4 regions of the Caldanaerovirga acetigignens genome follow, and region 4 is predicted to be linked to each of the others. Evidence: riboswitches for the same ligand, from Rfam matches in the RefSeq annotation. Region 4 holds a riboswitch; each other region holds the start of a gene.

Region 1 (2,195 bases), on a different contig from region 4:
ACAGAAACCACAGGTTTTGTTGACTTTATCATGGTGCTCTTCGGACCCATGAGTCTGAAATCAGCACCTGAGCTTAGAACCCTCGATGCCTTGTGCATCACTTCTTCATGAGAAACATCGCTGTATGCAAAGACAACCTGGTCGACTTTTTGTTCTCTTATTAGCGTTTCTAGTTCGCTTTCGGGGTAAATAGGTATGCCATTGGGGTAAAGATTTCCTGCAAGTATAGGAGGATATTTTCTTTCTTCAATATTTGGTATCTGGGTTGCCGTGAAGGCCACGACTTCATATAAATCGTTGTCTCTAAAATAAGCGTTAAAAACATGAAAGTCTCTTCCCGCAGCTCCCATTATTATGGTCCTCATTCGTCTCATTGTAAAAACCCTCCCCTCTTATTTTTCCCACAACCTATAAAAGCAAAACTCATGCCATTACAGAATTACCAATTTCAAAGCCATATCTATTATGATCACTGCAAAAATTTTTTGCCCCAGATTATTTATTTTTGCACAATCAGAATTTCTTCATTTTCTCCTCAAAAATCCCTCACATTTTAAGGCTATAATAGACTTTGAAAGGCATTTAACCTATTAAGGGAGGGATAACATGACAAAGAAAATCCTGGCCTTTGGAATAGCAGCGGTATTGATACTGGGAACCGCTGCAGTGGCCATAGCGGCAGTGCCTGGTGTTTTTCCAAGCTCAGGCAGTAATTTTGGACTGCAATCTAAGCTCAATTTGACTGATGAACAGTACAGCAAACTCAGGGATATACAGGCAGAATTCTTCCAAAAAATGACTCAATTTAGGAGTGACATGGCAAAAATCAGACTTGAGCTGCATGACCTATACTTATCAAAAAACCCCGACCAGAAAGCCATCGACGAGAAGCTAAAGGAATTAAGCGACCTCAGAAATAAAATGTTTGACCTGAAATGGGAATATTACGAAAAAATTAAAGGCCTTCTTACTGAAGAACAGCTTTCGCAGCTTAGAGGATTTTGGGGACTCGGGTTTGGAATGGGACCCGGTTTCTGCCACGGTTTTGGCACGATGGGAAGGGTTTTTGGCCCCGGAATATAATACTTGACAAGTTACCTTCGCAAGATTTATAATTGTTGTGAAACTAGAAATATGCGCCTTCAAGGTGCCCCTTTTGGGGAGAATAGGGAAGTCCGGTGAAAGTCCGGCGCGGACCCGCCACTGTAACGGGAAGCCCCTTAAAAAGGCCACTGGGAAACTGGGAAGGCTTAAGGCGGCGATGAACCGGAGCCAGGAGACCTGCCTTGGAAGGTAGATGTCCGGGGATGATGGCAAAGTCCACGGTCTAATTTGCAATTAGACTGTGGGCTTTTTTCGTTTATTATAATAATTTTTAAGCAGGAGGTATTAGCCTTATGGTAAACCAAAAGACAAGAGCTCTCACCCTTAGTGCCATTTTTGTAGCCCTGAGCTTCATAGGTGCAGGCATAAAATTGCCAAGCCCAACGGGAACCGTGGCCTTTGATTCAGCCCCGGGGTACATGGCAGCATTGTTTCTGGGCCCCTCTTACGGCGCCCTCACCTCTTCATTAGGGCACATCTTCACCAGCATGAATGCAGGCTTTCCTCTCTCGGCCCCGATCCACCTTCTAATAGCTATCGAAATGGCATTTTTTGCAGCGGTATTTGCCATTATAGGTAAAAGGAATTTAACTTTGGCGATAATAACGACAACACTGCTAAACGGCGTATTAGCGCCGGCGAGCCTGCTGCTCTTTCCCGGTTTTGGCAGTGGCTTTTTTACGGCAATTGTAGTCCCGCTCACGGTGGCATCGGCTTTAAATCTGTCGCTGGCCGCCCTCGTTTATTCGCTTATAAGAAGGACAAAGGGGGAAAGTTATGTGGATAAAAAATGAAGCTTTGCCGAATAGAGATGTGGTGCTGATAAGGATTGTCGGGGGAAATTTTCTTGCGGTGGCTTGCGACTCAGCCGGAGGTATAGGGGAAAAGGAACATGACCTTGTGAAGGTTTCCCCTTACATCACCGGAAGATTTACATGTCGGGTGACCTTGATGGAACTTTTTGCGATAGGTGCAAAGCCTCTGACATTGACGGCTACCATTTCGTGCGAACCGTCCCCCACGGGAGAAGGTCTTCTTAGGGGAATCAAAGATGAGCTTTCCGCCTGCGGGCTTGATGGCGTCCCCTATGC
Region 2 (2,195 bases), on a different contig from region 4:
AGAATCAAAGCGTCATCCACAGAAGGCGCTGGGATGACCCTTTTTGCGCCGTTAAAAAGAGCTGTGGTTATGACGCTGGTAGCCCTGAGGACGTCTATTACTATTGCGGTTTTCCCGCTCAAATTTTTTACGCTGTCGCAGGTGGGATATACTTCAATTTGCATTCTTCTCTCCCCTTTGTGCAGAATTGCCCTTATTTTATTTATGTTTTATTAAATGCTTCCTCAACGGTTTTAAGAACAAACTCCGCATCTTTAATGGCCATTTCGACATATTCAGGCCCATACTCTTCGGTAGGGATGAAATCCTCGGCGCTGTAGAAGCTAAGTTCCTTTTCCTTGCGCAGGCGTTTCGAAATGCCTTTTATTTTTGTCGATAACAATTCTACCATTTCTTGGGCTTCCCGGACCATATCTGAATAAGGAGAAAAAATCTTCAACTCCGAGACTCATCTTTCCAATTTTTTTTGTTCACGAAAACCACCTTTTGGCCGGATTTCTTAAGGAAATTATATCAATCTTCATTTGACGCATCAACTTTTATGTTTTATAAATTGACAAACCTTTCGAAAAATGTTATATCTTTTAGTAAGGAAAATCGAATATAAGGGATACAGGTTCCGGCGAAATGCCGGCTAAGAGGGAAGTCCGGTGAAAATCCGGCGCGGTCCCGCCACTGTGATGGGGAGCCGCCTTATAGGATGCCACTGGGTGACCGGGAAGGCATAAGGCGGCGGTGAACCAGAGCCAGGAGACCTGCCTGTATCTTTTATACACTTACCTACGAGTGATAGGGGGTGTATAGAGGATGGATTTACACATAACCTCTTAACACTTCGTAGTTAAGAGGTTTTTTATTTTAAAAAATCTGAAAGGAGTTTTGAAAGTGAAAAAGACTGCTTCGTTCTTGACCTTGGTTATGCTTACCTTTTACCATGCCGAAGCTTATGCGATGCACATAATGGAAGGGTTTTTGCCCCTTTCATGGAGCGTCCTATGGTACGCTGTTTACATTCCGTTTTTGCTGGTTGGACTTTCATACATAAGAAAAAAGATCATGTCTAATGCTTCGGGCAAGGTGCTTCTGGGTTTTGCCGGGGCTTTTGCTTTCGTGCTCTCAGCCTTAAAACTGCCATCGGTTACGGGTAGCTGCTCCCATCCTACAGGTGTGGGCCTAGGGGCGATATTGTTCGGGCCCTTCCCGATGGCGGTAATAGGCGGCATAGTGCTGCTTTTCCAGGCTCTGCTCCTTGCCCACGGCGGGCTGAGCACCCTGGGGGCTAATTCTTTTTCTATGGCGGTGGCAGGTCCCTTTATTTCTTATTGGGTATATAGGGCGGCGAAGAGGGCGGGCCTTTCTCGAAATATCGCGGTATTTCTCGGAGCTTCTTTAGGGGACCTTGCAACTTACGCCGTTACTTCCTTACAATTGGCCCTGGCGTTTCCCGACAGGGTAGGAGGTTTTTTAGCTTCGTTTTTGAAATTTGCCGGGATCTTCGCAGTAACCCAGGTGCCCCTTGCAATAGCAGAAGGGATTGTAACGGTCGTTGCTCTGGATTTGCTTGAGCAGAGGGCAAAAGGTGCGGTGGAAAATATGATAAAAGGGGAGGGTCTTAATTGAAAGAAGGACGGCATTTGAGGCTTTTACTTGCCCTTATGGTCATCCTCTTGACATTGCTTTTTCTGTCATTTAAGCTTGACCTCGGATTTGAGGGCTCCGACGACAGGGCGATGGAGCTCATCTTAAATATTAATCCGGATTATACGCCTTGGCTTTCAAATCTATGGGAGCCCGAAAGCGACCTCATGGAGAAACTGCTCTTTGGATTTCAGGTAACGCTAGGACTTGTCCTCGGAATCTATTTTTATTTAAAACTGAAGGGAGCAGAAGATGTTTCTAGATAGATATGCTTACAACAATCGCTTAAAAGACGTAAACCCGCTTTATAAAATGGCTTTTGCCTTTTCGATGATGGTTCTGGGATTCGCTGGAGGGTTCTGGGTCCACCTTTTTATCTTTGCGATAATGGCGACTGCAGCGGTTTTTATAGCGGGGATAGACTTGAAGGGCTACGCAGGGCTGCTTTCAGGGGCAATGCTTTTTCTGCTGCCAGGAGCTTTTGTGGTATTCCTCTCTTCATATTCTCCAAGGGAAGCGGCTCTGCTTTGCAGCCGCTCCCTCGCGATGGTCTCGTG
Region 3 (2,195 bases), on a different contig from region 4:
TTCCGGGCTTACAAAGAGGTAGCAGAAGCAATGTATCCAAGGCCTGTGATAATTAGAACTCTGGACATCGGTGGGGATAAAAAGCTGCCTTTCCTTGAAATGCCCGAAGAACTTAACCCGTTTTTAGGGTGGAGAGCTATAAGAATGTGCCTGGATAATCCTCAGTTATTCAAAGTGCAATTGCGAGCTATCCTGAGAGCAAGCCACTACGGGAAAATTAAAATAATGTACCCGATGATTTCTAGCCTGTCGGAATTGAGAAAAGCTAATGAAATTTTAGAAGAGGCGAAGGCCGAATTAAGGCATGAGGGAATACCTTTTGACGAAAACTTGGAAGTAGGTATAATGGTGGAAATTCCATCGGCTGCGGTAACTGCCGACATCCTCGCAAAGGAAGTTGATTTCTTCAGCATTGGCACCAATGACCTCATCCAGTATACACTGGCGGTAGACAGGATGAACGAGAAAATCGCAAACCTGTATGAGCCCTTCCATCCAGCGGTGTTGAGGTTGATAAAGAACGTAATCGACGCCTCCCACAGGGCTGGAAAGTGGACAGGTATGTGCGGGGAAATGGCTGGCGATCCCCTTGCTGCCCCAATACTTCTGGGGATGGGTCTTGACGAATTTTCTATGAGCGCCACTTCCATTTCGCAGGTCAAAAAGGTAATTAGATCCCTAACCTATGATCAGGCAAGGGAAATTGCAAATAAAGCTTTAGAAATGGAAAACCCCGCTGAAATAAAGGAAATGCTAAATAAAGTTTTAGAGGAAATTAAATAACTTGGAGAGTATCTGTTTTTGAAGTATAATAATTTAGGGAAAATGAATAACTGCCATCAGGTACCCTTTGGGTTTAAAAGGGAATCAGGTGAAATTCCTGAGCGGCCCCGCCACTGTAACCGGTGATGAACTGCTAGGCCACTGGGATGAAAAATCCTGGGAAGGCGCAGGGAAGATGAACCGGAAGCCAGGAGACCTGCCTGTTGGTTTTCTAGTACGAAGCCTTCGGAGGAAAGGGGGAGTACTGTTTTAGAAGAATGTTTCTCGGCTCTGAAAGGCCGGGATTATTTTTTAAAGGCAAATTAAAATGTGGGGGGTAATAATGTGAAAAGCAAATTCACCTTTTACAAAATGCTTGTTGTCATCCTTACAGTAGCAATTGCCATAACTTTGGCATCTTGCAAGTCGAATTCCAAAACCGATACCAAAGAAAACTCCAACAGTGCATATCCGTTGACGGTAAAGGACCAGATGGGAAGAGAGGTAGTAATCGAGAAAGAACCCGAGCGCATAATATCTCTTGCTCCCAGCAACACCGAGATCCTATTTGCCCTGGGACTTGGCGATAAAGTTGTTGGAGTCACCGATTATTGCGATTACCCTGAGGAAGCAAAGCAGAAGGAAAAAATTGGCGGGTTTGCAGATCCCAATATGGAAAAGGTTTTGACTTTAAAACCAGATTTAGTTTTAGCAACGAGCATGCACGAGCAACCGGTGAGAAAGCTGGAAGAATTGCAAATTCCCATCTTGGTGTTAAATCCGAAAAATATAGATGAGGTCTTAGACGCATTGTTGTTAGTTGGAAAGGTTACAAATAGAGAAAAGCAGGCTGAAGAGCTTGTGGCCAATCTGAAATCAAGGGTTGAATCCATCGAAGAAAAAGTTTCTTCAATACCTGAGGACAAAAGGCCGAAAGTATTTTACGAACTATGGCCGTCACCTATCACGTCAGCAGGACCCGGCACCTTCGTCCATGATCTTATAGAAAATGCGGGAGGTATCAATGTTGCATCCGACGCGGCAAAGTCGTATCCTGAATACAGTCAAGAGATGATCATAGAAAAAAATCCGGACATAATAATTTTCTCCCATCACGGAAGCAGCAATCAGACGAAGGAGGATATAATAAAGCGTCCGGGCTGGGAAAATATAAAAGCTATAAAGGAAGGAAAGGTGTATTACGTCGATGAAAATATAATCCAAAGGCCCACTCCCAGATTGGTGGATGGACTTGAACAGTTTGCAAAAATCATTCACCCGGAAATTTTTAAGGATTAACGAGGGTTATTTGATGGATGCAAAAAAAAGGGTTGGAAAAATATACCTACTTTTGCTGATTCTAACGTTGGTAGGAAGTCTGTTTTCGCTGGGGGTAGGGGCTGTCAGCGTCCCTCCCTCAGAGATTTTAAAAA
Region 4 (2,195 bases):
CCCGAATAATGTCAGTTGCCGATGTATTTTGCGCTATCACCGAGGACAGACCTTACAGAAAGGGAATGACCAAAGGGCAGGCCGTAAAAGTGCTTGAGGAAATGGTAAAGAATTCCGCACTTGATTTTTATGTCGTAGATGTTTTGAAATCCAGCTTTGAGGAAGTAAATAGGGTAAGAAAAAGAGCAGAAAAGGCCGCCGCTGAAGAATACAGGAGTTTTTACGAAAATTTGACTTATTAGTTTAATTATATTTCCTCTTTTGAAACACCTGCTTCCTCAAAAGTCGCCATTTCCTTTATTATCTTTGCTGCCGCCTCTACAAGATTCATGGCAAGTACTGCGCCAGTACCTTCACCCAATCTCATTCTCATGAAGATCATGGGTTTGAGCCCCAAAAGTTCTAGCATTACTTTGTGACCTGGTTCTTCAGATACGTGAGACGCTATCATAAAGTTTATTGAACGGGGATCTATCTTAGAAGCAATAAGGGCACCGGCAGTCGATATAAGACCGTCTATGATGACAGGTACTCTGCGCGAGGCCGCTCCCAAAATTACCCCTGCAATGCCTGCGATTTCCAGGCCCCCTACTTTTGCAAGGACCCCTATTGGGTCTTCAGGGTCGGGTTTATTTACCTCTAGAGCTTTTCTTATTGCGTTTAATTTTTTCTGCAGGCGAAGGTCATCTATCCCGGTTCCGCGGCCGACTATTTCTTCAAGGGGCTTACCTGAAAATGCAGCAAGTATTGCACTGCTAGGCGTGGTGTTTCCTATTCCCATATCTCCCGTGGCAATAAGGTCGGAGCCTTTATCTATGCTTTCCCAAGCGGTGACAACTCCTACTTCGATGGCTTTTATCGCTTCTTCTCTGCTCATGGCAGGACCTTTTGCAATGTTATCTGTGCCTTTTTTTACCTTTCTTACAAGCAGGCCTGGATGGTCCACATCTGAAGCTACTCCTATGTCAACACAAATTATCTCGGCTCCTTCGTGGCGCGCGAGTACGTTTATGGCAGCCCCTCCAGAAAGGAAGTTCACCACCATTTGGGGGGTTACCTCTTTTGGATATGCACTGACCCCTTCATCCGCAACGCCATGGTCACCCGCCATTATAATCACGGTCTTTTTTCTGAAATCATTAAACACCTTACCGCTTATCCCAGCTAATTTTACTGCCAGGTCTTCCAGGGCTCCCAGGCTCCCTTTAGGTTTTGTCAAGTTGTCCAGCCTTTCCCTCGCCCTTTGCATGGCCGTATTATCCAGTTCCCCTATACTTTTTAATGCTCTTTCCAAGATTTCCATAAACATCCTCCTTTTTCCTTAATTTTTTTGTAAAATAAAAAGTCCCTAACTGTAATAAATTACAGCTAGGGACTTTACCATCATCCCTTAGCAAACCTTCCGGGCAGGTCTTCTGGCTTCGGTTCATCTCCCCTTGCGCCTTCCCGGTTTCCCAGTGGCATTTTGCAAGGGGAATCCCCGTCACAGCGGCGGGTCCGCTCAGGATTTTCACCTGATTCCCTATTCTCCCCATCTCGGGGCACCCGAAAGGTTACGGTATTCACAATTTTAACACATTATAATAATTCTCTATTCTTTCCAAAATTCCTTCCATGACATATTAGATTTTTTAAATTCATCAAGTAAAAGAAGGAGTGCAATTAACCATTAGCGAATTAATTGACATGGAGCTTCCTGCTCGTCTTGTTGCTCTAAAGCAAGTCTTAAATAAGTTTCATTTCCCCTTCACTATAATTAAAAAGGAGTTGAAGAAAGGTATGGCTCCAGAAATGAACTCAATTGTAAGCTCCACAATTTTGTCATTGAAAAGTCTTTCGGTATACAGGAGACTCCTGGAAGACCCCTTGATAAAGAAATTCGAAAACCTATTAAAAGCTGCGAAGTCCGGCGATCCTTTGCTTTCCGCTGAAGCTTACTGCGACCTATTATACGGACTTTTGGCTAAAAGCGAAAGGGCTCTTGGTGTTGGAAATTCTTTTCAGAACCTAATACTCGACCTCATGCTTGAAGATGAAAATCCTTTCAGTTTGAGCTCTGAAAGGGCAGGAAAAGATACTGCAGATCACCTTAAAAAACTCGTCAAAACTGATTTAAAGCTCCTTAAGTCCGTCTTTGAATTTAATTTTGAAGTCATTTTGAGCTTCATCAAAGCAAAGCTAGGGCTTGACTTACC

Evidence for each region. A riboswitch is a leader RNA that binds a small molecule or an ion and turns the genes downstream of it on or off. The one in region 4 is predicted to bind cobalamin.
Region 1: it holds a riboswitch for cobalamin, as region 4 does, so the genes downstream of both, BUB66_RS08030 (ECF transporter S component) here and cobT (nicotinate-nucleotide--dimethylbenzimidazole phosphoribosyltransferase) in region 4, are expected to answer to the same signal.
Region 2: it holds a riboswitch for cobalamin, as region 4 does, so the genes downstream of both, BUB66_RS05310 (energy-coupling factor ABC transporter permease) here and cobT (nicotinate-nucleotide--dimethylbenzimidazole phosphoribosyltransferase) in region 4, are expected to answer to the same signal.
Region 3: it holds a riboswitch for cobalamin, as region 4 does, so the genes downstream of both, BUB66_RS10335 (ABC transporter substrate-binding protein) here and cobT (nicotinate-nucleotide--dimethylbenzimidazole phosphoribosyltransferase) in region 4, are expected to answer to the same signal.

Annotation. Positions count from the first base shown of each region.
Region 1 covers NZ_FRCR01000009.1:43,945-46,139, forward strand. Annotated here, with positions in the region: gene BUB66_RS08020 (cyclic 2,3-diphosphoglycerate synthase) at 1-374, opposite strand, end outside; gene BUB66_RS08025 (Spy/CpxP family protein refolding chaperone) at 607-1,083, shown strand; cobalamin riboswitch at 1,129-1,303, shown strand; gene BUB66_RS08030 (ECF transporter S component) at 1,398-1,898, shown strand; gene BUB66_RS08035 (AIR synthase related protein) at 1,882-2,195, shown strand, end outside.
Region 2 covers NZ_FRCR01000005.1:106,818-109,012, reverse strand. Annotated here, with positions in the region: gene BUB66_RS05320 (2-phosphosulfolactate phosphatase) at 1-164, opposite strand, end outside; gene BUB66_RS11895 (hypothetical protein) at 203-391, opposite strand; cobalamin riboswitch at 598-777, shown strand; gene BUB66_RS05310 (energy-coupling factor ABC transporter permease) at 919-1,620, shown strand; gene BUB66_RS05305 (energy-coupling factor ABC transporter substrate-binding protein) at 1,617-1,904, shown strand; gene cbiQ (cobalt ECF transporter T component CbiQ) at 1,891-2,195, shown strand, end outside.
Region 3 covers NZ_FRCR01000016.1:8,776-10,970, forward strand. Annotated here, with positions in the region: gene ptsP (phosphoenolpyruvate--protein phosphotransferase) at 1-783, shown strand, start outside; cobalamin riboswitch at 825-1,001, shown strand; gene BUB66_RS10335 (ABC transporter substrate-binding protein) at 1,108-2,061, shown strand; gene BUB66_RS10340 (FecCD family ABC transporter permease) at 2,075-2,195, shown strand, end outside.
Region 4 covers NZ_FRCR01000007.1:23,812-26,006, forward strand. Annotated here, with positions in the region: gene BUB66_RS06560 (HD-GYP domain-containing protein) at 1-242, shown strand, start outside; gene cobT (nicotinate-nucleotide--dimethylbenzimidazole phosphoribosyltransferase) at 248-1,303, opposite strand; cobalamin riboswitch at 1,389-1,564, opposite strand; gene BUB66_RS06570 (ATP-binding protein) at 1,792-2,195, shown strand, end outside.